DNA from 3 places in the Peribacillus sp. NPDC096379 genome. Region 1 is predicted to be linked to each of the others. Evidence: riboswitches for the same ligand, from Rfam matches in the RefSeq annotation. Region 1 holds a riboswitch; each other region holds the start of a gene.
What was found. A riboswitch is a leader RNA that binds a small molecule or an ion and turns the genes downstream of it on or off. The one in region 1 is predicted to bind cyclic di-GMP.
Positions count from the first base shown of each region.

Region 2: another riboswitch for cyclic di-GMP. It lies ahead of ACIQZI_RS02690 (NPCBM/NEW2 domain-containing protein); the one in region 1 lies ahead of ACIQZI_RS20015 (aspartyl-phosphate phosphatase Spo0E family protein).
Region 3: another riboswitch for cyclic di-GMP. It lies ahead of ACIQZI_RS03365 (type II secretion system protein); the one in region 1 lies ahead of ACIQZI_RS20015 (aspartyl-phosphate phosphatase Spo0E family protein).

Region 1 covers NZ_JBIWFD010000005.1:94,658-105,485, reverse strand. The annotation lists gene ACIQZI_RS20050 (PadR family transcriptional regulator) at 1-505, shown strand, start outside; gene ACIQZI_RS20045 (hypothetical protein) at 813-1,040, opposite strand; gene ACIQZI_RS20040 (protein-glutamine gamma-glutamyltransferase) at 1,560-2,411, shown strand; gene ACIQZI_RS20035 (PspC domain-containing protein) at 2,705-2,887, opposite strand; gene ACIQZI_RS20030 (hypothetical protein) at 3,036-3,623, opposite strand; gene ACIQZI_RS20025 (aldo/keto reductase) at 4,078-5,061, opposite strand; gene ACIQZI_RS20020 (MerR family transcriptional regulator) at 5,343-5,789, shown strand; gene ACIQZI_RS20015 (aspartyl-phosphate phosphatase Spo0E family protein) at 5,947-6,132, opposite strand; cyclic di-GMP riboswitch class I at 6,168-6,250, opposite strand; gene sinI (DNA-binding anti-repressor SinI) at 6,450-6,590, opposite strand; gene ACIQZI_RS20005 (hypothetical protein) at 6,838-7,071, opposite strand; gene ACIQZI_RS20000 (DUF6366 family protein) at 7,131-7,325, opposite strand; gene ACIQZI_RS19995 (helix-turn-helix domain-containing protein) at 7,598-8,113, shown strand; gene ACIQZI_RS19990 (hypothetical protein) at 8,152-8,652, opposite strand; gene ACIQZI_RS19985 (hypothetical protein) at 8,810-9,274, shown strand; gene ACIQZI_RS19980 (hypothetical protein) at 9,537-10,520, shown strand.
Region 2 covers NZ_JBIWFD010000001.1:543,304-554,131, reverse strand. The annotation lists gene ACIQZI_RS02695 (argininosuccinate synthase) at 1-446, opposite strand, end outside; gene ACIQZI_RS02690 (NPCBM/NEW2 domain-containing protein) at 652-7,140, opposite strand; cyclic di-GMP riboswitch class I at 7,280-7,363, opposite strand; partial or broken gene ACIQZI_RS02685 (transposase) at 7,580-7,802, opposite strand; gene ACIQZI_RS02680 (EcsC family protein) at 8,181-9,023, opposite strand; gene ACIQZI_RS02675 (heavy metal translocating P-type ATPase) at 9,411-10,828, opposite strand, start outside.
Region 3 covers NZ_JBIWFD010000001.1:700,305-711,132, reverse strand. The annotation lists gene ACIQZI_RS03385 (hypothetical protein) at 1-19, opposite strand, end outside; gene ACIQZI_RS03380 (PilN domain-containing protein) at 19-642, opposite strand; gene pilM (type IV pilus biogenesis protein PilM) at 618-1,589, opposite strand; gene ACIQZI_RS03370 (prepilin peptidase) at 1,607-2,362, opposite strand; gene ACIQZI_RS03365 (type II secretion system protein) at 2,594-3,082, opposite strand; cyclic di-GMP riboswitch class II at 3,395-3,478, opposite strand; gene ACIQZI_RS03360 (type II secretion system F family protein) at 3,546-4,754, opposite strand; gene ACIQZI_RS03355 (type IV pilus twitching motility protein PilT) at 4,754-5,794, opposite strand; gene ACIQZI_RS03350 (GspE/PulE family protein) at 5,811-7,454, opposite strand; gene ACIQZI_RS03345 (hypothetical protein) at 7,805-8,308, opposite strand; gene ACIQZI_RS03340 (type IV pilus modification PilV family protein) at 8,320-8,739, opposite strand; gene ACIQZI_RS03335 (prepilin-type N-terminal cleavage/methylation domain-containing protein) at 8,795-10,207, shown strand; gene ACIQZI_RS03330 (VanW family protein) at 10,327-10,828, opposite strand, start outside.

The DNA of each region.
Region 1 (10,828 bases):
GGAGGGTAACACTTATCCTTATAAAATAAAAAAACAGCTTTCAGATCCCGTTCCATTAGATCAACTAGGTGGGGTGACAGAAAGTAAACTGTACTACCATTTTGATTCATTAGTAAAACAGGGTTTAATTGAGATAGTGGAAATCATAAAAGAAGAACATCGACCTGATAAACAAGTATTTGGGATTATGACTAAAGGTCGTGAAGAACTACCGAAAAAAATCTACAAAGTGTTTGAAAATGCGGATACTATTAGTGAAATGGTGGTAGGGTTATTAAACATCAAGTATGTGGATCGTGATAAAGTAGTAGAAATACTAGAAAAAAAATTAAAAAAATTTATTGCTCATTGGGAGCACATTATGACTTTTGACAAGCAGATTCAGATAGACAAAGATAAAGAAAATCTTAAAGTATTTCTTGGTGGCTATGTTTCAACTAGAGCAGAACACACAATTTCTTGGCTTGAAGAGTTAATTAAACGGATTCAACAAAGGGAAATATAAAGGGATTGTAAGTTGACCTAATTAAATTTACATCATATTACATTTTAGGTAATAATCAACACTTATTAAGTGCTGTTTTGCACATTTAACTTTAAAACCCAGCTACCTTCACATTAGAAGATCAGCTGGGTTTCTTCATTACTTGTCGTTGTTCTTCTGAATAAGATGTTAAAGGAGTAGGTTCATTATGTATAGATATCAACCCAAGCATTAATCATTAATTAGGGAATAGTCTAATGATCTAAATCGCTAGCGAAAAAGATTTTTTGTTTTTTTCTTACCAATCTAAAATTCAGGTTGTCTTAAATTAATTTGATCGTTTAGAGCATTTTTTCGAAAAAATCCTTCGAATAAAAGCCCCTATTAAAGCATAAATCAAAGATATTACTATTGCTCTTACAATCCCATTAAAATCTAAATCAAAAGCCTCTTTCCGTACTATTCCTTGAAATGGTAAATCCGAAGGTTCAAATATTATACCAATCACAATTATCCCAATAAAAAGGATAAAAAAATCTATTACAAACTGCTTCATATAAATTCATCTCATTCCTTTGGGTTTAATAGATGATCTATCCTCAAGTAAACTGCCCAGTTAGTTCAATAAAATATTTATCCTATTTTAAGTTGTCTTCAATCATTTCTCTGAACACGTTCATAGCTGCTTTCAATGTTACTAACTCCCCGATAACCTTACTTCCAGGGATGTTCTTTGAAAGTGATATACCTAAAAGATACCTTTGACACTTCCATATAGGAACTTCAATTATAATTTTATAATTCTCTATTTCTATTTCTACTGAAACGAAAGAAAAATATCTAGGTTTAAAATGAGAATTTTTAAATAACCTTATTTGTATCTAAACGACTTTAATGTCAATTAACATTTGTAGAACAAGAAAAATTTCATTCTTTTTTCTGCATTCTTAACATATGTAATGATCAGGGTTCTCAACCACGGCGATACCTAAAATTTAAAATAGACAGATTGTTTTTTTGTTTAAATGCACCAAGTAATAATACAACGATACTTAAGCTTGAGATGAGGGATAGGATGATCCAAATATCGGGGATGCATTTTCAACAAAGCAGCATGTGGCCGTCTGATAGTATTGAAAGTGTAATTATTCAACGAATGCAGGAAGATAAGATCGTTTATCCGTATCAATCCATCGAGGAATTATCGTTTGAACTCAAGTTACGAAAAAGCATCATTGCAAGTGCAAAATCTATGAACCAGGGTGATGCGCAATTTGAAATCTTAGCAAACTCTCGTTGTAATCCTCAATACTGGCATTTGACAAATACCGGTGGATTCCAGCTTAGGCATGATGTAATACCATCTGATGCGATACAAGACATTTACAAGAATAGTTCACTATATATGTTTGAATGTGCCACTGCAACAGTGATTATCTATTATTATGCCATTCTAAATAGTATGGATGAACATTTATTTAATCAATTATTCCAAAACCTCTATTTATACAGTTGGCATGTAGATCCTGATCTCGGTATACAATCCATTCATACGGATCATTACTTACCTGGAGATGTTGTTTATTTTAATAATCCAGACTTTGATCCAGAAACCTTCTGGTGGCGAGGAGAAAATGCCGTTGATCTTGGAGATGGTACATATTTTGGACATGGATTAGGAATTAGGACAGCTGAACAAATGTTTCAAGCTTTGAATAAACGGAGAAAACCAGGGAGTACTCAATTAGCCTATCTGATGAATTTAGTCATAAGGCCATCTTTTAAACATTTGGCAAAATTAGCGATGCTGCCACGTGGTTATACGGCTAATAAAATTCAACATGTCGTAATAAACCATAACGAAAGTTCGATTTCATATGATCGATATCTATTCTATTTAAATAAAGTGTACAATCAATTTCGATAGAAGTTGGGTTTCTGTTACACGACTAACTGGTCCGATTGCTGAACAAGAAAAAATTCTGTACCACAGGATTTTTGATCAAACTTTTTTACAAATTATCAAACTTTGTTTTAAAGCCACATTTACCGTTCTTTCAACTAATCCTCCCCTAATAGAAGAAGGATTTTTTCTGAATGTATGTTTTTAGTTATTTTCGTACATTAAAAAGACCGCTAATTGGCGGTCTTTTTCTTCAACTAACGCACGTTATTTGAAGGAGTAGTATCTTTTGCACACAAGGAATAAAATTGTCTAATTTAATATAGTGCTGAGTTTTTCTCAGGTAAAAATACTGCAAGAATTAAGTAAATAGAAATAGATATGGGAATAAAAATAAATAATAGCCTTACAGCAAAAGGGGAAATACCATAATGCTCAGCTATTCCTGCACATACTCCAAATAACGATTTATCTTTTGATGATTTTGTTAATCTATTCAATGCAACCCCTCCTTCTCTCCATTTATCATTTTTACCTAATTATACCATATGTGTTTTTTTTATTTCAGGAAGAGTTTACATAATCGAAATTATCGGCAAAAAAAGGATTGGGTACCTCTTAGATATCTAATCCTTTTTGTTTCTTTGGTCACTTTTCATATTTTTCTAGAAAGTCGGCTAAGGCTAAATGAAACACATCAGACTTATTGATCCTCTCAGCTTCACAAAACTCATCTAAACGTTTACCAATGACACGATCAATAACAATCGTCTTTCTTGTTTTGTCACTTTGTGGCAACTGTTTGACGCGATCATAAAGACTTGGCTCATTGGTTTGTGTAGTCGGGGTAACCTCTTGCCATGATTTAAGCATGTCCTTAATCATATGGATTTCATCTTGGGTGAACGGCTCATGAACAATAGGTGAATGATTCGTGAATTCCTTATTACTCTTTGCGAACTTCTGATTACTTTGTGTGAAAGGTATATGAACTTTAGGTGAACTCGATTTCACATAATCAAAAATACTTTTATCAAGGGGTTCTTCACCTTCTCCAATAAAAAACCACCCCTTTTGACCAGAGTTCCTAAATTCATATCCAGCCTCTTTTAATGCGTTTCTAAATGGTTTTTCACTTATGCCAGGTATTTGTTTAGCCACATCGCCTGTCTTTATTCCTTCTTGGGCCAATACTTCTAAAATGCTTCGTATGGATGCTTTTTGATTTACACTCATAGTTTGTTCACCCTCACTTCACTTAAACTCATATATGTATGATTCCTTGTGAAATACGTATGACCTTCAAGTGAGTTAACATAATCACCCTTTTAGCTGATTGTTTAATTAAGCACCCGTTAGTTTAGATCAGAGATTAGTTTTATTCCTTAAAGGGGTTCAGCCGACAAAACGCGGATATTATACGCTAACGACTACCAAAAACGGTCGTTTATAAAATAGTCTTGGTATCTACTTAAATAATGGTAATTATAGCTTGTTTTCATCACCAAAACTCATAACCAAAATCAAAATACCAAAAGAAGTGTTAGAAACCCTTTTTGGTTATTTATATTTAAAAGCTTTATATATCAAGGTATTGAGTCTTAACGTATAAAATATGCGTTTTGTCAGTGCTACCCCTAAAAGATCTAAAAAGTTCACTCCGAATCTATTGATCTTTTGTAACTATTTGTTAAAGACCGGTTCTTTTCTTTTCAGACTCATCGTAACGATCTCCCATTACATTGATCTTACGTATCTCTTTATCCAGATGATTTAATTCATCTTTTGAAAACGAGATACAGGCTGATGAGATGTTTTCTTTTAAGCGCTCTGGTCTTGTTGTTCCTGGAATAGGAACAATCCAGGATTTTTGTGCCAATGTCCAGGCCAATGCGATTTGTGCCGGAGTTGCATTTTTTGTACTTGCTATTTCCTTAAGTAAATGAACAACCGTTTGATTTGCCTCAAGCGCTTCCCGTGTAAAGCGAGGCAAACTTGCGCGATTATCATTGTCACCAAAAGTCGCATTCTTGTTAATGGTTCCAGTTAAAAATCCTCTACCCAACGGACTATATGGGACAAAACCAATCTCTAATTCCTCAAGGGTTGGGAAGACTTCTGCTTCAACTTTTCTCCACCATAAAGAGTATTCGCTTTCTACTGCAGCTAGTGGTTCAACTGAATGTGCTCTCCTAATAGTATCTGCACTTGCTTCGGAAAGTCCCCAATGTTTGATCTTTCCCTCTTTCTTAAGGGTTTGCATCGTCAACGCCACTTCTTCAATGGGTGTATGAGGATCGATACGATGAACGTAGTATAAATCTACGTATTCCGTTCTTAGTCGTCTTAACGAGCCTTCAATGGATTTACGAATTGATCCGGCGCTGCTATCAATTACTTGTTCGCCATCACCAATTCGAATACCACATTTCGTTGCAATTTTCACCTTATCTCTACGTCCTGATAATGCTTCTCCTACTAACTCCTCATTAGAATAGGGACCGTACACTTCAGCTGTATCAAATAGTGTCACGCCTTGATCTATCGCTAAGTGTACGAGAGAAATCATTTCATTTTTGTCTTTGGCTGGACCACGGTGGTAGTTTAAACCCATACATCCAAACCCAATTTCAGATACCTCTAACTTTTCTTTACCAAGCACTCTCTTTTTCATGCTACTCCTCCTTCATTTTCCAGAATAAATGTTGATGTTATGACTTGAGCCATCTTTGAAATATAGAGAGTGGAAAGGTTTCCAAACACGACTTAATCCATTTGATAATTCCTCGCTTTCCGATTTTTTTGTATTATAGGACATGCTTCTATCTGTTTCATCCAGTTCTTATTCCCCTCCTTTTTCTCATATTGACAAAATCAGCAAGGAATGATAGCTTCAGCCTACACCTTAGAGTTAACTGTAAGTCAATGGTTTTATAAAAAAATTATAGGAGGGGAATTATGCTCTATACGATTAGTGAAGCAGCTGTGAAAATGCAATTAACCCCGTATACTTTACGGTATTATGACAAAGAAGGGCTGATCCCCTTTGTGGAACGCAGCGCGGGTGGTATACGTCTGTTTAAGGAAAAGGATTTTGAGTGGATCAGGCTGATTGAATGTATGAAAACTGCCGGTATGCCGATCAAAGAAATCAAGACATTTATAGATTGGTATATGGAGGGAGACTCAACTCTCCAACTGCGCCGTAATATGTTCCATGAGAGAAAAAAGATTGTTGAGGAACATATTGAATTGCTGAATAAAACACTGGATACACTTAATTACAAATGTTGGTTTTATGATACCGCAGTTGCTGCAGGGACAACATCTGTGCCGAAAAACATGAAACAAGAAGATATGCCCAATGAAATACGCGAGCTGAAAGACAAAATTGATCTGTGAATCCCTGTAGAGATTATATTGGGTGTTTTTGCATATCTCCTAACCTATAAAAGATTCATTTCAGCATTATCCGCACTAAAAAAGGCTCTTCGGCTGGAAGATCCTTTTAAATGCTTGTTTAATTATAGAGCCCTATAATTGAAATGGGGATTTTATACTAATACGGGGATGCTATTAGTTTTATTTTGAGGTGTTTTTGGTAAACCATGATAAGCTGATCTAATTTTTGACTGCAATTAATGGTGCTGTGGCTATTTAAGCCTGTTTCCTTTGCAATCAGAATTAATTCCTTTTTCAATTCATTGATCCTATTTTCTAAATCGTCCATTTCTTCAAATTTCATCCAACAAGATAACCTCCTAAAATATGCGCATTATTTTAGGCAACTCAGCCATCATAGTTAAAACTTTAGATCTGTAGTTTTGCGTCCTTATTTTTCAATAAGTTTGCCTTTTCTCGTTATATATTACTGTAATTAGATTCTGAAATTTGTCGCATTTTGTTGTTGCTATCGGAATAATTGCCAAGAGGGGGGATTCATGGATCTTTAACAATATGGTCCTTTATTTGAACAAGAATCTAAAAGTAATTTATGCATACGTTATACAAATCCGGTTAACATAAAGTGAATTATAGGAAATTAAAGAGGTTGAGTGCCCTTTAGGTACTCAACCTCTTTTGATTTTCTTTTTCAAGTTTTTTAAATTCTATAAATGCTTTAAAATCTTCTTTAGATACTCCAGATTCTATTAACTCTTTGACTAATCGAAGCCATTTTTCATCTAATTGTTTATTTTCCATGATTAACCTCCTTGGAATTGGAAGTGTTTTACTTTACAATTCCATTTATATAAAAAGTAACAGTTATTTCTTATAATCCACAACGGAAATACTTGGGTTATAAGGTAAATCACTCCTAATAATTAAAATTGCATATCCTATTTATTTCTAGTTAACATAAAATTTCTTATCGGCAATAAAAAAAAGGATCTTCCAGTCGAAGATCCTTTTAGCTGCTTGTTGAACTAGAGCATATCCGTTAGTTCATTTAATTTTTTGAGGTTCTAAATTTCTTTTGAGAGAGAAAATAAGCTAATGTAGCAGTTAGCAAAACTACCAGTAACGGAATTGATGTCGTTCCAAACACTAATGTTTGACTTAAATTACCCTCTATTGAAGAATAATCAGGGGTATAAGAAGCAGTAAGAATCAAACCCGATGCTATTTGAAATACCGTATAAATTATTGCAAAACTAATTATAAACACAAGATACTTTTTCAAAATTGCCACCTCCTTACCTTAACTTACCATAATCCTTATTTTACTAAAGGAGAGTTAGTTTAATAAGAACATCGTGAAAGGATAAGTAATCCTCCAATAATTATAACTACGGTGATAATTTTGGTAAGACAACCTCCTTTTGTTAATGCTCCTAAATCACCAACCATTGAACGGTTAATAGAGTCTGAGAAATTGCCCATTGGATTTTTCTTATGTTCTTCTATTTGTTTTTTGTCTTGGTCATCTCGGTTCACAAAACCACCCCGTATTTTTTCCTTTAAGGGATTTTATTCCCCAACATTCATAACAATCCTGCTCTGTTAGTTAAAAATTTTTTTAAAGATCAAATGAATACATTATACAAATCCAGTTAACATAAGCGATGTTATAGGTTGTAATAAATAATTAAAAGTGAATATTGAATACTCAACTCTTCGTTGATACTAGAAGTTTACATATTTCAACTAAGGCTACAGTGTTTGTTTCTCTAACTTCGTTTATATTTTAGATAAAGGAGGAGATACAAATGGAATTAGGACATAAACTTAAAACCTTACGCAAAAAAATGGGCTACTCTCAACATCAGTTAGCTGAACAATTAAATGTTACTCCACAAGCTATTTCTAAATGGGAAAATGATAAATCTGTTCCTGATATTATGAATCTTGTTCAATTGAGTGAAGTATATGATGTAAGTTTAGACTATCTGATCAAGGCTGATAAAGATTTACAAAAGAAATTGTCTATTAATAAAACTCAACTAAACATATTCAAATACTTTATAATTTCCATCCTCTTAATATTATGCTTAGTTATATTACTCTTAACAAAAGCTCAATTCTTTATGTTCCAACATGGAATGGTAACCTATATATTTCTAGGATTCATTGTAATCTTTATTATTTCGATTTTGACTACTATATACATGTATGTCATTAAGAAAAATTATCTTGTATTCTTCTGGATAGCTTTTTTAGCGCTAAGTTTTATTGTTTTCTTAGGTTTTTTCTACAACTACATTATAGATCTATTATTCAGATAAAAAAGAGGTTGGGTATCTAAATGGTACCCAACCTCTTTTTATTCTAATAATCCTTTATCTTTGAATATTTTCCTTAATGATTCATTCACCAATTCAGATTTATAGTTTTTAGGAACACGATCAATGATGTTTAATATATCTTCATCAAAATAAAACCCTCTGTATACTCTTTTAGCGTGTGTTTTCTTACCTGCAAGTAACATATCGATTGAATCCATTTCATCATTGCTAGCACTAGCAGATTCAGCTTTGCCTTTGCTTTTTGTTTCGCTTGTACTAGTGCTAGCCATTTCACTTTTACTTTTATTGATTTCACCCATATAAGCGTTATTTTTTCCAAACAATGCACTAAAATCAACATCGGATGGCTCGGGCGATTCTCCTAAATAGTTATAAACACTTTTCTTGCTATCCCATTCATAACCTAACTTTTTAATCTTCAGTTGAATCGTTCGATCACTTACACCATACAATTCGGCTAGTTCTTTGATGGTCATTTCTTTCATCATAATTTTATGAATGATTTTACTTACTAGCATATGTAAAAGCCACCTACTTTCATTTTACTTTTACATACACATATTCATGCTAGCTTATTAAATGTCCTGCATGAAAGCCTTAATTGTTTACATAATCACCCTTATAGGAACCCATGTTATAATGGTATTTTTTACGATATCATAAAGGGGATAACACATGTACATCTGGAATCTAAAAGGTCTTGTTCAAGCTTTAAAAGAAGGAAGTCTATCCAATAAATCTAAAAGGCTCTATAAAGTAATTGGTATTTTTTTATTAGCTTTAGAATTATTAACATATCCGGTATTATTGGTGACTCAACCTTTCAATATCTTAGACATCATTGTTATGATCATTTATCTGGTTATCAATCTTGTGGGAATTTATATGGCATATACGATAAACCAACGAGGAGATGGGAAGGGGTTTTTGTTTCGCTACATAAGTTTATATGTCCCACTCACACTCCGTTTTTTTGTCTTTGTGCTGGTAGTATCGATAGTAGAATATACTATTATCCTCTTTATTGATCCTTCACTTTCTTTGGATGAGACCAATTGGTTCGATCTCATCATTTCTATAGGGACAGACATATATTTTAATATCTTAATGGTCAAATATATTAAAATCATAAATAGATAATTTGTATATCATATACAAACCTAGTTTACATAAAATTGCTTATAGGTACTGAAAAAGGATCTTCGGTTGGAAGATCCTTTTAGCTGCTTGTTCAATTAAAGCGCCCGATTCTGGAATAAGCTAATGAATATTTTGTTCGAACTGCGAAGTAATAAGTTCCGGTATAATTATCCCAGAACTTATAAAAATAGGAATTATTATGTATGATCTACATCTATTTTTCACTAATAAATACATAATGGATTTTGGAAGGAGGGAGAAGTTGATTAATAAAAAAGGAACAAAACTTATATTATTCTCAATCATTGGAATAGCAATTCTAGTATTAATTATAATTGTTCAAAAAGAGCAGAGTATAAACACCACAACTCCCGAAGTAAATGTTTCAAATGCATCACAAGAAGAAAATCAATTTGGTTTAGGCTATAGTATTGAAGTCAACAATAAAAATAGTAATATTTTAAATAAGGAAAACGCACGTTTATTAATGGATTCCCCTAATACTAAACTTGATGTTAGTTTTGATAATAGAGCAAAATCGGGAAATTTTATAATGAAGGTCTTCTACGATTATGAGGAAATCAATTTTAAAGTAGATCAAAGTAAATTTAATAACTCGTATACCTTTGAATTAGGTAAAGGAAAGAGAATTAATTTACCAATATATCTATCAGATAAAATAAAGGCTGACCACCATTCACATAAGCTAACGGTTTCTATCCTTGCTTCACCAGAAAAACATGCAAAAAATATTGAAGCTAAGACAAATTTTTTTGGAATTACTACAGATTATGAACTATTTTATAATGAAGCTGAGAGAGAGTTTGAAAATAATAAGACATATGAAAAACCTATTAAACTTTTAAACAATGCTTTTACTGGTTTAGTCATCAGTCAAGATTTCAATAATTTTAAGGAAGTTCCTCTACCACCGTATTCTACTAAGGTGAAAAAAGGAGAAAGGGTAAAATTTTCTTATAGGGCTGGAAACTATGAAAATGTCTCTGATTATTTAATCATGGTACTACTCGACTGGAATCAAGTTGAAATGGACAATGAAAAATATAAGCTTTTAAATATAGAAAATACAAAAGTGGGATATGGAACCTTTGAAATACTAGCACCTAAAGAGGCTGGTTTGTACGAGTTTACAGCTTACATTGTACCTGAACCGTTCGTAAATAGAACAATAGAAAATGATGACTTAATTGATCAAGCGTATAGATTTACATTAGAGGTTGAATAGTAAATATAATGTGACTGTTAACCTTCTTTTTTATAAAAATTAGAAAAGGTTTTCTGAATTTAACAGTATTCCTCAACAGCAGCTAAAAAGCAAATCCATCTCAGGTTTACAGTGGATTTGCTTTTTAGCGTTTTTTCTAAAATTTGATTTCAATTATCTTGAATGTTATTCGATAAAATGGCCCTTTAGTTGAACAAAGTTCCAAAGTATCACATGAATACGTTATACAAATCTAGTTAACATAAAGTCAACTATCGGAACTTCCGAAATATAAAACCCCTTGGTACTCAAGGGGTTCCGAATCGTCC
Region 2 (10,828 bases), on a different contig from region 1:
CATTTCCATTCACGCACTGGAGCAAGAACCGTAAGATTTGGATTCAACGCTTGGATCGATACTTCAAAGCGGACTTGGTCATTTCCTTTTCCCGTACAACCATGTGCCACTGCAACAGCATTTTCCATCTCTGCCACTTCTACAAGCTTTTTCGAAATCAACGGACGAGAAAGTGCAGAAACAAGTGGATATTTCCCTTCGTATAACGTGTGTGCTTGAAGTGCTGCAAGTGCGTAATCATCCGCAAACTCGTCTTTCGCATCGATTACATAGGATTTAATAGCGCCTACTTGAAGTGCTTTTTCTTTAATAAAATCCAAGTCTTTTCCTTCTCCAACATCTAAACAACATGCTACAACATCGTATCCTTGACCTTGCAACCATTTTATCGCTACAGAAGTATCTAGACCTCCGGAATATGCTAACACTACTTTTTGATTTGACATGATTGTATCGTCCCCTTTTTATGTGAATAAAAATTCATAATTTATTATTTTTATACATCTCTTAATTAGTACTTTACCAGTTTTAAAAAAAGATTGCAAGCACATTTTAGAGATTGAATTGGGATTTTTCTGAAGATTCGTAAGCGCCAAATAGTGCCCACCTGTTATCAGGGGCACTATTTGGCGCTTACTTTTAAAAGAAATATTAGTTATTATCCACGTAATAAGTTAATTGTATGATCGTATCTTCGTTTAATTTATAAGCAACGACTAGCATATACCATCCTTTATCTTCTTCTGAAAGATCTACTGTAAACTGATCTGCATTTGGTGCAAGCAGTTCGACATCTACATATATTTCTTTATTGGTTTTAGTATGCCTAAGACCTATTTGGTAAGGATTTAGATATTTACCATCTAAGCCCTTCACTACGTTTTCCACTGCCATTACTGGCCCTTTCAAGCTGTCCACTTCAACGATTTGAGGATGCGCGATGACATTCTCTAATTTACTTAGATCTTTTAGTGGTGAGAAATCAGTTATTTTATTTCCGGATATATCCAATGAAACTAAATTTTTTGCATATTGCAAGCCTTCAAGACTCGTTATTCGAGTAGAGGGACAATTAAGACTAGTGAGTGTATACATATCACCTAGCGTTATTTCTTCTGTAAGCCCTAGTGTTTGCTGGATATACGTTTTAAGATTTTTATCTGTTATTGTGATGATTTGATTTAAGTCTATTGCCACTAACGCAGCTATCGCCTGTTTTAGTGCCTCTACAGCTTGATCGATTTCGCCTTGAGTGGCTTGCTTATTGGCAAGAAGTTCTTCCGCTTTTGCTAAGCTAGCGTATAAAGCATCCATACTCCCAGATATATAGCCCTCCGCATTGATAGCTTTCGCTTCTTCAATAGCAGTTGCTAAATTTTGTCTAAAAACTCTATCAGCGTTAGCGAAATATAATTTAGCATCTCCCCATGTCGCATGGTCAGAACCGTTTCCGTTACCGCCATCAGTAACGACTAACTTGAGTTCTTTGGCACCGCTAATATTCACTTCAACGAATTTTTGTGGATCTCTCGAAAGCATTAAACCACTGTCGAATTGATTTTCTCCATCAACAAAAACTTGGAATGTAACAGAGGCAATAGAACCATGCATTTGACGGTCTACACCAACAAATGAAGTGAAGTAATCAGTGTCTTTATCTGTTAAATCATATATGATTGTTGAGTTAGAATGGGCGCCAATACCTTTCTGGTAAGCTTTCTCACTTCCATCTTCACCTGTTAATCGTAAAGTATTGTTACTGATAGATAGATCTTTCACAGGAGCTGTATAGCTGTTTTGAGTAGATTTCCATTCGAAATCAGATAGATAATTGTAATCTTCCATATTTACTACTGAAATGATTCGCTTCTTCGTCAATTCATTGCCGTCACTGTCTACCACTGTGTAAGTAATTTCATATTTACCAGCTCTATCAAAGTTTACTTGATCTTTTCCTGTAACCTTTACTTGAGATGTTAAATCACCATCTTCAGCATCTACTGCTGAAAATTGTTCGTTGATGTCAATAGGATTCCCTACTTTAGTTGCTACTGATTTAGGAATAGTAAGCTTTGGTACACCATTTGAAATATAGTACTTTGCATCAGCAAAGTCAGCATGATCAGATTCATTTCCATTACCAGAATCACTTGCAATCAGTTTTAACTCTTTAATCCCTTGAACAGGTAGTCTCACTAATTTTGCTTCTGTTTGATAATTCATAACGCCACTGTTATAAATTTCTTGACCATCAGCTAATACTTTAAATATAACACTGGATTTACTGTTTTCTACGATATTTCTGTCGACACCAACAAGTGTTTCAAAATAATCATAGTTTTTCCCTTCCAGATCGTATACAATTTCAGAATTTGCATGTGTACCAATCCCTTTTGTAAATTCTTTTGTTTCCCCATTTACAAGTAATTTAATCACACTTCCTGAAGAAGCTTTATCTTTGTTTACATTCTTCCAAGCCGTTTGAGCAGCTTTCCACTCAGTGTCTGTTGCAAATTGCGTATCACTGTATACATAAATTTTTCTTGTAGCTGTAACGAAGTTGTTATCATGATCGGTTACAGAATATTCAACATTGTAAGTACCTGTTTTATTCGTATTAAAGCCATTAGATGCTACTTTGATTTGGACTTTTAAGTCCCCATCTTCTACATCTAATGCTGTAACATCTTTTAGAAGATCAAATTCACTATTTAACTTCACCATTGTAAAGTCTTCAGATATTGTAAGTGTAGGTTTACTAGAAGCTTGAGTAAACTTAGCATCAGCCCATATAGTATGGTCCGCGGCATTACCATTGTTATCAGCATCAGTTGTCACTAACTTCACTTCTTTTGCCCCTGTAACGGGTACTTTCACAAACTCATGTTCCGTGTTTGCTTTAAATACGCTACTATCAAATTTCTTTTCTCCATCAACCCAAACTTCAAAAGTTGCGGATGATGATTGTCCGTTCACTGCTTGATCTATGCCGATATAGCTTTCAAAAAAATCAAAGTTTTTTCCATCAATTTCATACACTAATGCTGAATTAGCATGTATACCGATTCCTTTAGAATAAGTTGCATTAAGGCCTTGTCTAAGTAATGTGATAGTTCCACCAGAAATTGATTTATCTTTCTGTAATGAACCCCAACCAACGCTTACGGATTTAGCAGTCATATCAGAAATATATTTATAATCACTTGTTACTGTAACTTTGATTGTTTTTGTTTCTTTTACACCTTCATTGTTGATTTCATATACAATTTCATAGTTTCCTTTTTTCGCTACATCTACATTATTCGATTTTATCACTACAGCATCTGTAATATCATGGCCATCGTAAGAAATAGCTTTTACATAATCCATTGGATCAAATTTTTGATATAGTTTAAGTGTTACATGTTCTTCAACAGATAATGCAGGGCTAAATGCCTTGATTTCTACTGATTTAAGAGTATGTAATTTTTTATCATAACCAACAATTTTGTAGGTATAATTTTTACTTGTATCTACATTTTGATCGATAAATTGGTCCGCACTAGTAAATGCTATTAATTCATTGTCTCTAAAAATTTCATAACCTAAGAAATCTTCTTGATATGTTTTATCAACTTTAAAAGATAATGTGTTTGTTTTTGCATTCAGGTTTGTATTGATACTTACTGCTACGATTGCCTTTTCGTCTGCTATACCTTTGCCTCCATAATCAACTACACTATTATTTAAGTACCATATTTTACCCGGCTCTGGATACTTGCTAGTCTTCTGTCTTGTTTCTTTACTCACTACAAATCCATGTCTAGCAAAATGTTCACTTAAATCTAAACCTAGTGCTTCAGAAGAGAATTCGACTAAATATTGTTGTTTAGATCTATCTCCATCAGTTAATGACACATTTCTTTCCCGATACATTCCATTCAATTTCCCCCAATAGCCTGGACTATACATTTCTATTTGCCAAAAGACAGCTAGTTTTTCAAAAAGACCTTGGGAATTATAATCTTTTGCATTTTCTTTTAGTACATTTTTATAGATGTTAGCTTCGAAAGGTATTCTGTTATCTACGTTGCCGTAAAATGCTGACATATGTTGCGGTAACATATTATTAGTTACTTCAACATACGTCCTCACTCCCGCATCCATTCTATGACCGATTTCATGAATGACTCCCCATGAACCGCCTTTCTCTTCTATTGGAACCAAGATTGAAGACACAACATCATCAAGAGTTCCAATATGATCCCCAGCTGCGTACATGTATGAATATGGTTGAGCAAGTCTTATATTTTCTCTAATCAATTTAGGATCATGCTCATCACTTCTTGCATCTAAACCATAATATCTAAATAATTCTTCCATAAGACGATTATAAGATTCTATTGTTTCTAACGGACTATACCCATCTTCTATATAGGTTTTGTAAGCACCCGTTGCAGTACCTGTCCAGAATAAATGGTCACTTACGACTTCGACAACATCTAGAACTTCTTGCTCTTTAACATTTGGATGTTTGGCTACATCTTCATCTATTTTCTTCTTATAGTCGATTAAGAATTTTTTGAACTCCTCTACATTTGTATCCTTAGTAGCAAAAGGTACTCTGTCTACACCTTCAAATCTTAATGTAGGAGCTTTTCCTTGTTGTTCTTTCGTATATGGATTCTCGATGTATATAGTTCCACCAGGCGTTACTGCCTTTTTATAATAAGAAGTTTTAGGAACTTCTGGAACTGTTATTACGTTTTTACCGACTTTTAGGTTTACGCTTTGTCTCCAACTATTCCATGCACCTTCTTGTTGTGCAAAAGATAAGCTAGGCAATGGACCATTTGCAACTGCGTCAACATAAACGATTATTTTATCCCCCGGTTGAGCGGCGAGTCCAGTCGGTTGAAGATTGCTTCCAAAACCAAATTTTAATTTCTCATTGGCATGTTGCACCATATTACCATGTTGCTCCGCTTCTATTATTCTTGCCTCAGTAACAATTTCGCCATTAATAATTTTTTTAGCCAAGTCTAATTGCTCTATATAAGTAGAATATAACGGATGTACCTTTGCTTCTTCTACTAATGCGTTGATTCTATCAAGACTATTGAATTCAGGTGCTACCGCAATCATTGTACCGTCAGTAAATAATTTAGACAGTTTATCGTCTAAATTATCTTCCGTATAGAAGGCTAACTCGGATAGTGTTGCCCAATTTTGATTTGATTTCTTGAACTTAAATTTTACTCGCTTAAATGTAGTGGGTTCAAAATTAGCCTCTACTAATCCAGACACCATATTATGTTTACCAGTGGTTACAAGCTCATATGTATCGCCTTTAGAAGTTTTAGAAGCAAATATTTCAAACTCTTCTGCAAAACCTTTTCGATCAGATGGTCTTGCACCATACATAATTCGATTTAGTTTTACTGCTTCTTTAAAGGTTACTTCCACTTCATTTGAGAAATCATTTGAGTTACTTTTATTCGTTTCCCAATATGTAGTTAGATTTCCATCTATTGCATTTCCTATAACAGCACTTGCATAATGACCACCGTTATTGCGAATGCTCTCGATATTTTTATAGTCCATTCTAAATAACTTAGAGTAAGCGTCGTTAGCGTAATGAGCAAATGGCTTCACTATTGCTGTTGTAGCCTCTATTTTTTCTTCGCTCATTAAAGCTTTAGCATTTGTAATAGCTTCTTTGTAATTCTCATAAAATGGGTGGTTTTTAGCATCTTCCTCTAAAGTGGTTAATTTATCTATAGTGTTAAACTCTTCACTGACTTTACTCATAGTATCGTCTGTAAATAATCTAGCTACTTTTTCTAATAATTCATCTTGCTCATATAAACCAAACTCACCAGCACATGCCCAGTTCTCATAGCCTTGCGTAAATACAAATTTCACTCTTTTAAACTCTGTTGGATTAAATCTAAACTCCAAAGAGCTTTGAGTTGCTTTAGCAGTACCACTTGACACGCGTTCGAATGTGTCCCCTTTAGTAGTTCTAGAAGCATAAATCTCAAACGCCTCTGGGAATCCTCTATTTGTACCTCGAGGAGCCATATAAACAATTCTGTTTAATGTAGTTAATGCATCTAATTCCATCACAACCTCATTGATAAAACTCCCTCCATTTTGTTTTCCAGAATGCCACTGTGTAGCTGCATTGCCATCAATAGCTCTTTCTATTGAATTAGTTGCGTATTGACCGCCATTCGTCGTTATTTTTGTAATCTTACTAGAAGGCAATTTATATAATTCATCATATTGTGGAAGTAGATTACTATTAAAATCTTCAAATTTGGATACAATCGTTTCTGCATAGTTTACATCTTTATTTTCAACTAGTAATTTTGCATTCTCTAGATCTTCTTTAAATAAAAGGTATAGTGGATGGTTCTTAACATCTTCTTCTAATTTGTTTATAGAATCAACAGTATTAAACGCTTCATTTACAGTACTTAATGTCTCATCTGTATATAGTTTTTCCATTTTGTCAGATACACGATCTTCTTTATAAAAAAGAAACTCTGATGCACTTGCCCAGTCTTGATTTGCTTTTTTGAATACAAATTTTACTCGCTTAAATTCTGTAGGGGTAAACTGAATTTCTACGATATCCCCCGTAGAACCATTATATTCACCAGAAGAAACTAATGTGAAATCATCACCTGCGTCTGAAGTTGAGCTGTATATTTCAAACGCTTGTGCAAAACCTTTACCTTTCGCACTTGATTGACGGGCAGCGTATACAATTCTATCTAAAGTAGTCGTTTCGTTGAAATGGATAACAACCTCATTAGTGAATGTGGAACTATTAGGTCTACCAGTTTCCCAATGTGTATTCATATCGCTATCTATCGCCTTTTCAATAGGAGAACCTGAATAGTTTCCACCATTGTTTGTTATAGATTTGATATTCGTGTTAGACATTTTAAACACTTCATTGTATGCATTTAACATGTCTTTTCCATACAAATCAAATTTACTAACCGATGCAGAACTGGAATTTTTAATACTTCCATCTACAGCAGTCGTGACAACTTGTCCATGTGGATTTTCGTTCGCTAAAACATCAATTGGACCACAGACTAAGTTTAAAGCCATGGCTATTGCTGTTGCAATTGCAACTACTCTCATACACATTTCCTCCTGATGAATACATTCCTAAGAAGTACATTAAAAAAGCTACTCAAAAAGAGTAGCTTTAATTTACATAAAGTAAAAATAAAAAATGATTTTTTTTTAATCCTTACTAAACAAAAAGTATAATGAACTCTTCGGCAACTGGCTGACATAGTAATAAACTTTAGTCCCTATAGCTTTGCGTCCCTAAATTTCTTTAGGTTTGCCTATTCTATTTTTATATTTCAAACAATAACATAAGTACATTTATTTACTATGATCCATTAGCACTATATTTTACTATCTCTCTTCCAAGTAATATGGCGAGTTTATCATAGTTAAAAAATAAATCTATCTAATTTAACAGTTGATATGGATTATCTATTCCAATATCATAATTATATGGTACGACGGTCCGTTGCTTGAACTCACCGTTTCGATCACATGGAATCTAGATATTTATATCATAGTACTCTGTGTGCAACTTGCGTGAATACAAGCTATTGCGTGAAATGCCTAAATTGAAGCCAATTCAATCATATTTTTCTTAATCTAAAAAAGCCGTTAGTTTTGTCGCCAGCAGCGTATTGTCAGCTGTTTCTAAATGAGCACGAAAAACTTCTGTAATATTTTGTTTTTTCTAGAGCCTCGACTAATAATGTTGTAAACTGATGCATAAGGAAATCTCTTTTCTAGGATGGGTTGTGACTTAATTCAACCAAGAGATGGTCTTCCTTCATTGTCATCTTATTCATTTACACAAAATATTTTATACTTTCAATTTACTAAATGAATTAGATTTTACTATCGTTATATGAAAAATATAATAATTTTAACATAAATTCATAATTACCCTTAAAATAATTTAATCCAAAAAATAAGCTGTACATCCCATTTCTCTTAAGTAGTCATTATTGTTATTTGCATATTCGCTCACAAGATTCCTTTCATAAAAAAACAAATGTTTTCATAATTCCCTACATACTTAAACAGGACACATAGCTGTAAATAAGCTCGTGTCCTGTTTAAAGGATGCCTTTCATTACGATATAGTGTCATTCATTGACTACTCTCTTTTTCTGTAAATAACGATATTGATAATATTTTTGCGCGAATTCACTCACTTGCCGTGTCATTCGGTAATTAGAACCCGCCCCAATTAGCATGCTAAGCAGTGGAACACCTTGGATCTGTTTTTTTCGAAACATGGTAATCGCTCCGGCCTTCAGCAACTGCTTTAAAGGTTGCTCCATCCAAGTAATGTTTGTTAAATCCTCGCTTCCTTCGTAAAAATATTCTTCACCATCTTGATGCGTTTCATTAATTAATTCCTGCCATGCAACCCCTTGAAGGCGTCTCGGCATATTGCCCATATGAAAAACCTTGAGGGCCATCATCATTTCAAACGGAGTATTCACTTCAAAGCCGTACGTCATGGCTGTCAACTGAACAACACGAACATTAATAAACGTCATCGCTGGAATATCGCTTCCTAACAGAATAAGACCGCCTGACCCACTTGCTCCACCTTGGGCAAATGAATACAGTCTATGTCTCGCGATTTGCTGTGTCGCTATGTAATTCAATTGATCAATGGGTAAAAGGTTCATATCAGCAATCTTTTCGACTTCAGAATTATAAACCCGCGCTGCTTCTAAAATTCTGTCTCTAGCATCCATCTGAATCTGCGAACTTTGCACCAATGCATGTAAATGAAAGAGCATTGTATCCATTTTCGCAAAAAAACGTGTCCGAGCATCTTCAGGAAGCAAGGAAAAGCTTTGTTCAAGCCATTTATCATACATCACTGTTAAATCTGTCGGCTCGTATTGATAAAGCTTTTGCTCCCATTCGCCTATTTCATTCCAGACTTGAATTTCCCGATTTGTCATGCCCATTTTCTAACCCTCCTAAAAAGCCTTTGATCTCGCATTAACGGGCAGTAGCCTCCCCCTCATATCTTAGAGGAATCGAAGTAGCGCGTAGTCAGGCGATAACTGCCCGTAAAAGCCCGATTGGTTCAACTAACAATCAGTGGGATAAAGCTCCCCACTGATTGAAGTTTCACTTTATATTGGCTGATTCTTCCTATTAGTATAACACAGAGGACTTACATGGCTAGAATGCAAACAGAGGAGATCTAATCAAATTTCAGGTCGCACAACGACTATTACAGCCTTCAATGTTCTGGGAGTTGTACCAGAGACCCAACCATGCCGAGCACACGATTAGAGGCATTGGTATGAGCACCAATGCCTCTTAAAAGTGAATCAAATGAACATTTTTTAAAGTTTTACTCTTTGTAGACGGAGTGCATTTAAGACGACCGAAACAGAGCTGAATGCCATAGCGGCACCTGCTAACCAAGGGGCCAACAGTCCGATTGCTGCAATCGGGATGCCGAGAGTGTTGTAAGCAAAAGCCCAGAACAGATTTTGTTTAATATTCCTCATTGTTTTCCGGCTCATAAGAATGGCGTCTGCGATGCTATTCAAATCTCCGCGAATCAAGGTAATATCTGCTGCTTCCATGGCTACGTCTGTTCCTGTTCCAATCGCCATACCAATATCCGCAAGTGCAAGAGCAGGAGCATCATTAATTCCATCTCCAACCATGGCCACCTTATTGCCTTCAGCCTGCAGTTTTTTCACTTCTTCCGCTTTCCCTTCTGGAAGTACTTCGGCAATAACCTGGTCGATCCCCACTTGTTTACCAATCGCCGCTGCTGTACGTTGATTATCACCCGTTATCATAATGACTGCAATATCCATCTCTTTGAGCCGTTTGATGGCTTTTTTAGAAGTATCTTTAATCGTGTCAGCGACCGCAATCATGCCTGCATATTGGCCATCAATGCTAGCAAGCATGGCCGTTTTCCCTGTTCCTTCTAATTCTTCCATCATCGATAGCGCTTGTTGAACATCCACTTGATGTTGATTCATAAGCTTCCGGGTCCCTACTAGGATTTCTTTTTGATCAACGATCGCTTTTACTCCATAACCTGGGACTGCTTCAAATTGCTGAACGATGCCAAGTGCTATCTCTCTTGTGTGAATTCCTTGAACAATTGCTTCGGCCAGTGGATGTTCCGATTGTTTTTCAGCTGCGCCAATTAAAGATAGAAATTGCTGTTCAGCTACTCCATTTTCGACGATAATATCGGTCAATTCTGGTTTACCATTTGTAACGGTCCCTGTTTTATCTAAAATAACCGTATCAATATGATGAGTCGTTTCAAGATGTTCCCCGCCTTTGAATAGAATACCGAACTCTGCAGCACGACCAGACCCAGCCATAATCGAAGTAGGGGTCGCAAGTCCAAGTGCACACGGACAAGCGATAACAAGAACGGCAATTAACGCTTCAAGGGCTGGTGTAACCTCTCCTGGATTGACCCAGATGATCCAAACGAGAAAGGTTAAAACGGCGATGCCAACAACAATTGGCACAAAAATACCTGAAATTTGGTCGGCAAGTCTTTGAATTGGCGCTTTCGATCCTTGTGCATCTTCTACGACTTTAATGATTTGTGAAAGTGCTGTATCCCTTCCAATCTTTGTGGCTTTCATTTTTAGAAAGCCATTCTTATTCAATGTTGAACCAATCACAGGATCTCCCAGGCTTTTATCTACGGGAATACTTTCCCCGGTTAACATCGATTCATCGACAGCCGAGTTTCCCTCGATTACTTCTCCATCTACTG
Region 3 (10,828 bases), on a different contig from region 1:
CTACTTTTCGGGAAAGCATTATGACCCTACCTCCCCATGTATTGATGCTTGAATGGCTGCCTTGTCCACCGTTAATTCATATTGTGCATTGTAACGTGGAAGGATAGGCTCCGCTGTCACACCATCCCCAAGTTTCTCCGTTGAAAGGGTTTGTAACTTAGCTCCTGAAATAATGGCTGAATTTGAAATACTTTTCAAGTAATAAGCTGCCTCCCGGGAAGAATCGAACCGAACAGTAAGCTGCACAGCCCCATCTTCTTGATAGGAAAAATCTACGATAAACCCTCGTTCAGGTAATAATGAAGATACAGTTCTCATGATGAAAAAGGTTGAACTTTGATGTTCTTCAACCCATTGAATCGCCGTTGTCAATTCACGCACAGATTTGGACTCAACACTCTGAGTTCGCTCTTTTTCCTTCGCGACTTTTAATTCTTTAGTCAACGTTAACTCTTGCTCCAGTTCTACCAATCGGGTCTTCTGTGCTTGATAGGTAGTCATGAAGAAGAATCCACTGACCAATAGCACAATCCCCGTCAACAAAATCAAGAAGACAACGGTACGTCGTTTTTTTTCTTTTTTAGGTAATAAGTTAATATCTACAAGCATGTTGACACCTACTTTAACGCTAGTCCAATACATTCAGCATATACAGGAGGGATGTTCCTTCCTTTTTTCGTTTGAAATAGTGGTTCAAGTAATGGCTGAACGGATACTTCAATCGCAGTATGTATATCCGAATAAAAAGTTTCCATACAAGGATGGTCTCCTGACAAAACGAGCTTTGAGATACGATGATTTCCTTTTGTAAGATTGAAATGGTAATAGGATAGGAAACGTTCGATTTCCATGGTAATATCTTGAGATTGACTGTGTAATTCGTTCGGTGCACCCACCCAAGAATAAAATTCCGATCCACTGCGGCTTTTAGAAAGTTCAAAGTGCTCATCATGAAATTCCAAAGGATAATGACGCGAAAAAACGGGTTTATGTTCGTTAAAAACAGATAAAACAAATGCATCTACCCCAATTTGCACCATTAATACATGCTCATCCTGCTTAGCAAGACCTAGATGATAATACATTCTATATAGCGATAGCACTGATAGATCTGCTATATCAGGTTTAAGAGATGCACCCTTTAATAATGCTGTAAATTCATGTAACACGGTTTCTCTTGAAGCAAATAACAACACGTCTCGGTTTTCAGCCGCTTTTTCTAAAGGCACAGCTTCGATTAAAGGGTCTGCAAAAGGCAGATGGATGCTCTGGCCCAATTCCATATATAAATAGCCATTCAGTTCATGATCTGGAATCTCATTCGAAACATGAATTTTCCTAACGATTACTGTTGAATCAGGTACACAGAATGAAACTTTTTTCCCTTTAAGCTTCCATTGATCGATCATTTCATCGACAATCAGTTCGAGCGTTTCACGATCTTTGATTTGCCCCTCAACGATCACACCATCTGGAAGGCTCTTTTGCCCATAGGCTAGCAGTTTTCGCTTTTTTCCAGATTCCACAAACCGAATATACCGATCTTTAATGGCTAGATGAACTCGATGTTGTCTATTAAATGCACTCACTCTCTTCATCACCCGCTTCAATAAAACATAGTAAAGTAATAGTTTAAGATTTCATTTCCATAAAAATAGGATAGCAACGCACCCATTGCAATAAATGGGCCAAATGGAATCGGCTGCCGTTTCTTATAATTTCCCCGTATCATGCCAGCCACTCCATACAATGCTCCAAAGAAGCTTGCCAAGGCAAACGTAAGGAGAGTCAGCTTGAGGCCGAGAACCAAGCCCAACACGAAAAACAGTTTAATGTCTCCCCCACCCATGCCACCTTTACTAATGACAGCAATGAAAAAAAGCAGACCAAAGCCAACGACCGCACCGACAAACATATCCCACCATGGATCTAATGGCACGACTAAACGGACAACTAAAACAAGAGGAACAAAAAACAACAGCACTTTATTAGGAATAATCATATAGACAATATCAGATACAAAAATAATGACTAACAACGAGATGAAGGTAAGTGCGATTACTAGTTCACCTGTCCATCCAAATTCATAGAATGCAAGCATAAACAATAAACCCGTTAAAAGCTCAACAAGTGGATAGAGCGGCGATATTTTCGAATGACAGTTCCGGCATTCTCCTCTTAAAAAGACATATGACAACACAGGTACCAAATCCGTAGCTGTCAACGTTCTTTTGCAAGTTGGACACTGTGACCGCGGCCGTACGATTGACTGTTTCTCCGGTACCCGCAAGCCAACGACATTGTAAAATGATCCGAGAACTAAGCCTAAAATACCTATGTAGCTGTAAATAAATAGTGTCATGGATTTCTCCCTTTTTATTGGAGTTTTGGTCTCCCCGTTTTCAATAAGCCTTCCTTCATACTGGATGTGGAGTTTTGACGTCATGTTGTTCCTTTTATTATACAGGAAGTTATATAGATTTAAATAAGATAATGCCGTGAAGGTTCAATTGATTGATAAAGCAGATTGATTATTATTAGATAAAAAAAATCACTCCTTGCGGAAAGGAGTGGGAGTATCATAATACATGTATCAATTCACATTAGATATAACTTTCGTTCGATCATCTAAAGCCGAAGATGGAACAGGAGACTCTTTAGCTCCAACAGACCGCTTACTTCCTACTAAATATACTTTATATGATTTTTTACCGGCTGTTTCCTCGACTATAACACCACCAACGGAGTATACTCCTCCATCTGGATCTTTAAGACCAGACACATCAGAGGCACTAGCACTAGGCTTAATGTCTGCATCAATATACCCACCATTAATAAGTTCCGCTAAAGTAATTTCCCCGTCTGCTCCAAATTTCTCATTGGCTGCATCGGACAATTTAGCTGCTGCAATCACTTGCTGTGCATTCGCAAGATGAGCATCCTTCTTACTATTATCAATAATCTTTCCAATACTCGGCACAGCAATCGCTGCGATGATTCCTAAAATCACAATGACAGCCAAAAGTTCAACTAGGGTTAACCCTTTTTGATCATGAATCAATGCTTTTACTCGTTTAATCATGTACGTTCACTCCTCAGTTCATTTTTTTATGTAGTATGACACGGTGTAATAAAACAGCTTGTAACTTCATACAAAACCTAAAAGGGCGTTAAAACGCCACCAGTTACTATGAAGGATCGGTCATGAAGCACGCTACACTCGCCTAATCACAATGGTGGCGGTGCGGAGCCGGATTTTCGGAAGCCTTCTCGAACAGATAAGTAAACCCGCTAAATAGATTAGCTAGATGAATAAGTTGCGAAGCCCCGTCCCCATGTCCTTCATACAAAAAAACCGCCATGTTTATATTTAAATTCCAAAATTTGGATTTAAACATAAATTGGCGGGGTGCACTACTCACTCCTGATCATTTAAGTGCCCAAATAAAAATGATCAATCACAGTTTCCAATCTATTTATATATTGCTAGTATATAAGACTCATTCACTAGTTGACAACTACTTTTTCTACTATATTGAACATTTTTATTGGATTTCGTTAAATATAGTGAACATCGGAACGGCAATGGCTGCTACAATGCCTCCAACAACTACAGCTAGAAAGATAATGAGAAAGGGTTCAATAAGAGATTTCATTTGATTTGTTGCATTGTCTACTTCCATTTCGTAAAAATCAGCGACGCGATCTAGCATGACATCCAAAGTACCAGATTTTTCACCGACGATGATCATTTGCGTGACCATCGGTGGAAATGCCCAGTGTCTTTCCATCGGAATGGCCATGGACTCGCCTTTTTCAATCGAAAGTCGCGATTGTTTCATCACCCTGGTTAACACTTCATTTCCTAAAATCTTTTCCACCATTGTTAAAGATTGCAAAATTGGCACAGAACTCTTGAAAAGCGAGCTTAATGTTCTCGTCATTCTTGCAATCTCCGCCTTTTGAATCAGTTGCCCGAAGATAGGCATTCTTAAAAGCCAATAATCAAGATAGTATTTCATCTCGCTATTGGATCGTATATAGCGAATGAAGATATATAATCCAACCGCTAATAAGAGAAATACCCACCAAAACCTTTCAAAAAATCCACCAAGATTGAGAATCAACTTCGTAAAGAAAGGAAGCTCACTACCAAATGAAGTAAACATATCGGCGAAAGTTGGTACGACTTTAGCTAACATAAAAATGATAATAATAATACTCAAGCAACCAACCGTTGCTGGGTACATCAACGCCGATTGTACTTTTTGCCTTGTCTGATACTGTTTCTCAAAATAAACTGCCATTCGTTCCAGAACCTCTTCTAGATTCCCGCCAGCTTCACCCGCTCGCATCATATTTATGAAGAGAGGCGGGAACACATTTCGTTGCTTTTCTGCTCCTTCAGAATAAGGGTTTCCATCTTCTAAACTTTGAACAATATGTTCTAATGTTTTTCGCAGCAGTTTACTTGATGTTTGTTCCGCCAAAATCTTTGTCGCTTCTACAACACTGATCCCTGCTTGAATTAATGTTGAAAACTGGCGCAGATATATAATAAAATCACGATTTTTTATGCTTTTTCTACCCAAGGAGATTTCTTTATATAAAATGCCCTTTAGTTCATCAATACTCGTCACAGCTATCCCTGTTTCTCTTAGCCTTGTGACCGCCTCTTTTCGTGTGTCCGCCGTCATTTTCCCTTGTTTTTTTCTTCCCATCCGATCTCTACCCTGATAGTGAAAAACTGGCATTAGATGATTCCTTCTTCTAAATAAGGGAGGGCAGAATAAGAATCAATCTTCCCTTCTTCCACTAATTGTTTAATCGACATTTCCATCGTTTGCATGCCAGCCGATTTACTCGTCTGCATCACACTTGCAATTTGATGGATTTTTTCATTACGAATTAAATTTTTGACAGCAGCATTATTCACCAGAATCTCGATCGCTGCCACCCTTCCTGCCCGGTCTTTTGACGGCAATAAACGCTGTGAGATAATCGCAGATAAGACGGAGGCAAGCTGAACACGGACTTGCGGTTGCTGATTGGGCGGGAACACATCAATGATCCGGTCAATTGTTGCCGGTGCATCTGTTGTATGCAAGGTGCCAAGTACTAAGTGACCCGTTTCCGCTGCGGTAATCGCTGTGGAAATCGTTTCTAAATCGCGCATTTCTCCGACTAAAATAATATCAGGATCTTGTCGTAAACAAGCGCGCAGGCCATTTGAGAAATTTTGTGTATCAAAACCAACTTCCCGTTGATCAATAATACTCAATTGATGTTTATGTAAATACTCGATTGGATCTTCAAGCGTAATAATATGTTTCTTCATATTTTTATTAATATAATCAATCATCGCTGCAAGCGTCGTTGATTTCCCGCTTCCAGTCGGTCCTGTCACCAAAACGAGCCCTTGCCTTTTTTCAGATATCGCTTGTAAAACAGATGGTAGCTTCAATTGTTCTAAAGTCGGAACTTCGGTTGGTACGACTCGAATCGCAAGGCTGATACAAGAACGCTGATGATAAGCATTGACCCGGAAGCGCGAAACGCCAGGGATTCCATATGACAGATCCAACTCTCCTTTGTCCTTAAACGCCTGCCACATCGATTCAGGAATCATTACTTTCGCCATTAATTCTGTGTCTGCTGGCGTAAGGTTTTCTTTTCCATACTGTTTCAAGTCACCGTGAAGTCTCATAATCGGCGGTACACCTACCGTTAAATGAATATCAGACGTCCCTAAATCAAAAGCAGCTTTTAAAATATAATCCAATTTCTCCTTCACACATCTAGCCCCCTAATCATGTCCCCGCTACCCGCAGTACTTCCTCTACCGTTGTCAATCCTTGTTTGGCTTTAAGCAAGCCATCGTCAATGAGGAAAATCATCCCATTGCGAACCGTATATTGCTGGATTTCACTAAGTGGCTTATTATTCATCATCATCGTTTGAATTGTATCATCGATATTCAATACTTCATGAATCGCAATCCTGCCATGATAGCCACTGTTTTGACAGCTTGGACATCCTTTGCCACGATATAAAGATTGCACAGGGATGCCACGTTTTTGAAACAAATTTCTTTCCATGGCAGATGGTGTGTATGCTAGTTTACAATCCGGACAGACTTTGCGAATCAGTCTCTGAGCGATGACGCCAGTTAAGGAGGAAACAACCAAATACGGTTCAACATCCATATCTAATAGTCTCGGAATCGTTGAAAGCGCACTATTGGTATGCAAAGTACTTAATACAAGATGCCCTGTCAAAGATGCCCGAACAGCTATTTCCGCTGTCTCGCGATCACGAATTTCACCAATCATGACAATGTTTGGATCTTGTCGTAAAATCGAGCGCAAGCCACTAGCAAACGTTAGACCTACGCTTGGATTGACCTGCACTTGATTGATGCCCTTCATTTGATATTCCACAGGATCTTCCACAGTAATAATATTAACCTGTTCAGTATTCAAATGATTCAATGCCGCATATAGAGTCGATGTTTTTCCAGAACCGGTTGGCCCCGTAATCAGAATCATCCCAGACGGCCGTTCAATCATCGCAACAAAGGCTTTGACATTCACTTGATTAAAACCAAGCTGTGAAAGATGAATCATCACATTGGATAAATCTAAAATACGAATGACGATTTTTTCACCAAATACGGTTGGCAATAATGAAATTCGTAAATCAATAGGCGTAGCATTCACATCCAATTTAATTCTGCCATCCTGTGGCAGTCTCGTTTCGGTAATGTTCAAATTAGCCAAAATTTTAATTCTAGCAATTAACAAACTATAAATATTCTTCGAAAGGACACGTTCTGTACGTAAAATCCCATCGACCCGATAGCGAATAAGGATGTTTGATTCCTGTGGATCGATATGAATATCGCTCGCTTTCATCTGTACGCCCGCTTCAAGAAGTTGATTGACAAGCTTAACAGCTGGTGCATCTTCACCATCTAGATTCTCAGTCGCGATCCTGTTCATATCTAATTCTTCAAATGTCTCTGTCTTGCTATAATATTTATAGAGTGACGCAATGATTTCTTCCTTTTTCGCTATGACAGGTGAGATCACCAAACCAGTCGATAGTCCCATATCATCTAATGCGATATAATCCATCGGATCATGCATCGCTACAATGAGTTGATTCCCTTCTTTTTTTATGGGCATGACTAAGTTCCTGAAGGCAAAATCTTTTGCAATCAAGCCTAAGACGGCTGTATCTACGGGATAACGAAATAAGCTGATCTGAGGTACACCTAGTTGGAACTCAAGCACCTCAATGAGTTGCTGCTCATTGATTAATCCGCGTTCCAATAAGGCATCACCCATTTTTTGCCCTTCTTTTTTGTATGTTAATGTATCCTGCAATTTTTCTTCCGTAATGATCCCTGCTTCAACAAGTAAATCGCCTAAACGTTTTCTTTCACTTTTCATTCTATCACCCCTATCTGGCATCCTTTGATCATTGTCTGCTATCATTCAAAATAACATGAAATCTACTTAAATTATAGAGCGAATTACCCAATCTTTGTAGTACTATACGAATAATGATATTAGGATGTTCTTCCATTCAATTTAGATGAAAAGAAGAACTTGTCCCTTTTGTTTGCATGGATTGTAGGAAAATAGACGAGGTACCTAACTTTGTTGTATAAGAATTTAGTTATAATTTGAAAAAGGGAGATGAAGTTGAAGCAGTCTGCCCTTTTTGCCATGGAACGATGCGGCAAGCGTGAAAGGATCCCAAGTGAGTACATCTACACTTGAGATGGGAGAGAGGTTGCTTAGCGATTTTGTTCTTGGATCTTTATATTAATGGTTTTTTCTCGTTCCGAATCTGCTTGAGCATACACATTATTCAATGAGGGAGTAATAGTATATGTGACCGTAAGAGTGTTATCTACTCTTGTTATACTAATATAATCTATTTTAAATTGATACATTTTATCAGATGATATGATTTCTTTATCTACTAATTTAGTTCTAAATTCTTTTTCGTATTTAACAGCAATTTCAGCGTCTGTAGGAATAGCGTTAGTGGTAGGGAACTCATTTAGCCATTTTATGACCGCTTTTTTTGCTTCGTTATTTGCTGTGTTTATCTCCTTCTCAACATACTTTAAGCCCATTCGTGATGATTGATGTAACTGTATATTTCCCTCTGATTTTTGATTCTGCAAAGAACTGTTTAAAACATTGCTAATTAAAGTTACTGAAAAAATAAGGATTAATGTAATCGTTAATAATACAAGCACTAATGTATAACCTGCTTCATTTTTTTGTTTCATCAATTATTCTCCTAATTGTTGAGGCTTACATCTACATATCCATATGTAATCGTTAGTTCTTTATGGTCTTCTGATTCTATTCTTATAGAGATAGGAAGTAAGCCTAGTGAGCTTTCTTGTCTACTTTGTGTTAAAGGTGTCACGGTTGAAAGATAGTTTTTTTGATTTAATGGAATGGATGGACGAATATACTTATCTACTGGGATAGTTTGGCAATCGTTTGTTTTACAATATGTTTCCAAGCTATTTGTTACCTCATAAAGTTCTTGTTCAGCTAGATTAATTGCTGTTAATTTATCTTCTGTTTTTGTAGAAAATGTCATTGCATTTGAGAAGAAGGATAAAAATATCGTTAACACAATACCAAGGATTGTGATGGAAGCTAGAACTTCAATAAGAGTGAAGGCTTGATTATTTTTTAGATTATTCACGAATTGCTACCACCTAATGTCTTTTTATTCATTATATAACAAACTATAATAGGGAATGGATCAATTTTATCAAAAAGTGGGGAATTTCATGAAACAGGTAAACAAGGAATCTGGCATTACTTTAATAGAAGTGCTAGCCGCTTTAGCCATTACAGGATTTATTGGGAGTGTTGTGTATGGTGTGTTTTTTCAAACGCTGCACGTTAAGGAGAAGACACAGTCGCATAACGAATTGAGACAAGAAGCAAATATTGTCATGACCCAGTTGCGATCGATGCATGAGAATGGAGATAGTATTTGGTATAGTTCTGGCATGTTATACACAGAGAAAGAAAAGAAAAATCCATTAGCAACAGAAACAAATTATCTTTTTACAGAAGTACTAATCAATGGGACTAAAGTCGTTTCAGAGCAAAGCATACAGCTATTGTCTACATCAACTTTCAAAGTAGCCTTTACTATAAAAGATCACTATCAAAACGAATACAACTTGGAAACGGTGTTACCGGGGACAACGAATCAGCCTATTGCGGGTGAGATTGTAAAGCCTCCTAGCCCTAGTACAGTGGAAGATTTTTATACTTTTCTAGTGAAGAATGATATTTTTGTGTATGGTTCACAGTTTGAATTTCAAGGTAATCAAGTGAACGGACCTAATGCCACGATTATTGTTGGAGGAAATTTGCTTAGCAGTCAATTAAACGGTGGTTCATTTAGTAATGTTTCTAATATTAATATAAATGGGTCCGTAAATATAGATGGAGGTAGTGCAGGTTTGGGTTCACCTACATCTCCAGGAACGATATATGTGAATGGAGATGTAACCTTGTGGGGTGGAACACGTCATATATATGGAGATGTATATGTTAATGGAAATCTTAAGCTCAAAGATGCTATCATTCATGGAAATGTTTACGTTCAAGGGAATGTTGAATTGGATTGGACACCTACGATAGAAGGAAATGCAAGAATTTATTATAAAGGGACTTTAAAATATCCTAATAATTATCATCAATCTATTCTGGACAAAGTGATTCTTAAAGCTGATGTTCCAAAGTTAACTAAGAGTTATACGGATATTCCACCATTAAAAGATTCTCAGTGGTACAAGGATCACGGATATACCCAAACGATAAAACCTGATAATATGAGATTATATGGGAATAGCATAAATGTTCAAAGCTATTATGATAGTGGTTTAGGAAAATATGTAAATACTTTTACTAACGCAACCATTGTTAGTCAGGGAGATATTACTATAAACAGCGGGGGCTTAAAAATGACAGGGGTCTTATTTGCCCCAAATGGCAAGGTAACTTTTAGTGGTGAATCATTTGAAGGTGTAGTAATTGCTAGAAATGGTTTTAATGTGACAAGTGGGGGAACTACTATTACATTCAAGGGTATAGAACAGTATATAAGGGATCCTAAAGATTTTCCACTTCAGGCACTAAGTAAGATTGATTAACAAATACAAATGATTTTACAAAAAAGGTCGGGTTTATAACTCACTAAAAATGAAGTAACAGATGATTAGAAAAATAACCAGAATGGCTACCAAAAATATTTGGCAGCCATTTCTCAAGTCTAGTCTATAGATTTATCTTTTTCTTTTGTATCCAATGGTAGTTTCTCTTCTATTGAGTCTTCACCAAGTTCTTCATCAACTCTCAGTTGCGTATCTAGTTCTTCGTCCGAATGATCATCTTCACCCTCTTCAATCAGTTCTAATTCCATATCATCTCCCCCTATTACCTCAGACTCCACAGGTATTTCCTTCAAAACAACCTCGTTCACAGGTAAATAAAAGTCATTCGAAATTTGCACGGAATCCAGTTTTTCATTCAATGAATTATACGTTTCCCGATAAACGGATACTGAATATCCCAGTTTACCTGACTTCTTAATCGTTTCTGAACCGTTTGGCAATAATGCTGTGTATTGAATGATCTTCCGATAAGGGATGGTCTTCGAATCTTTTAATACGACTTTATATTGTTGTTCTGTCTCGTATCCACTAATTTCAACGATGAGCACACCTGGTTGAGTAGCTTTGATTGTAACTGTCATTTCGAAGTCATTAGGATTG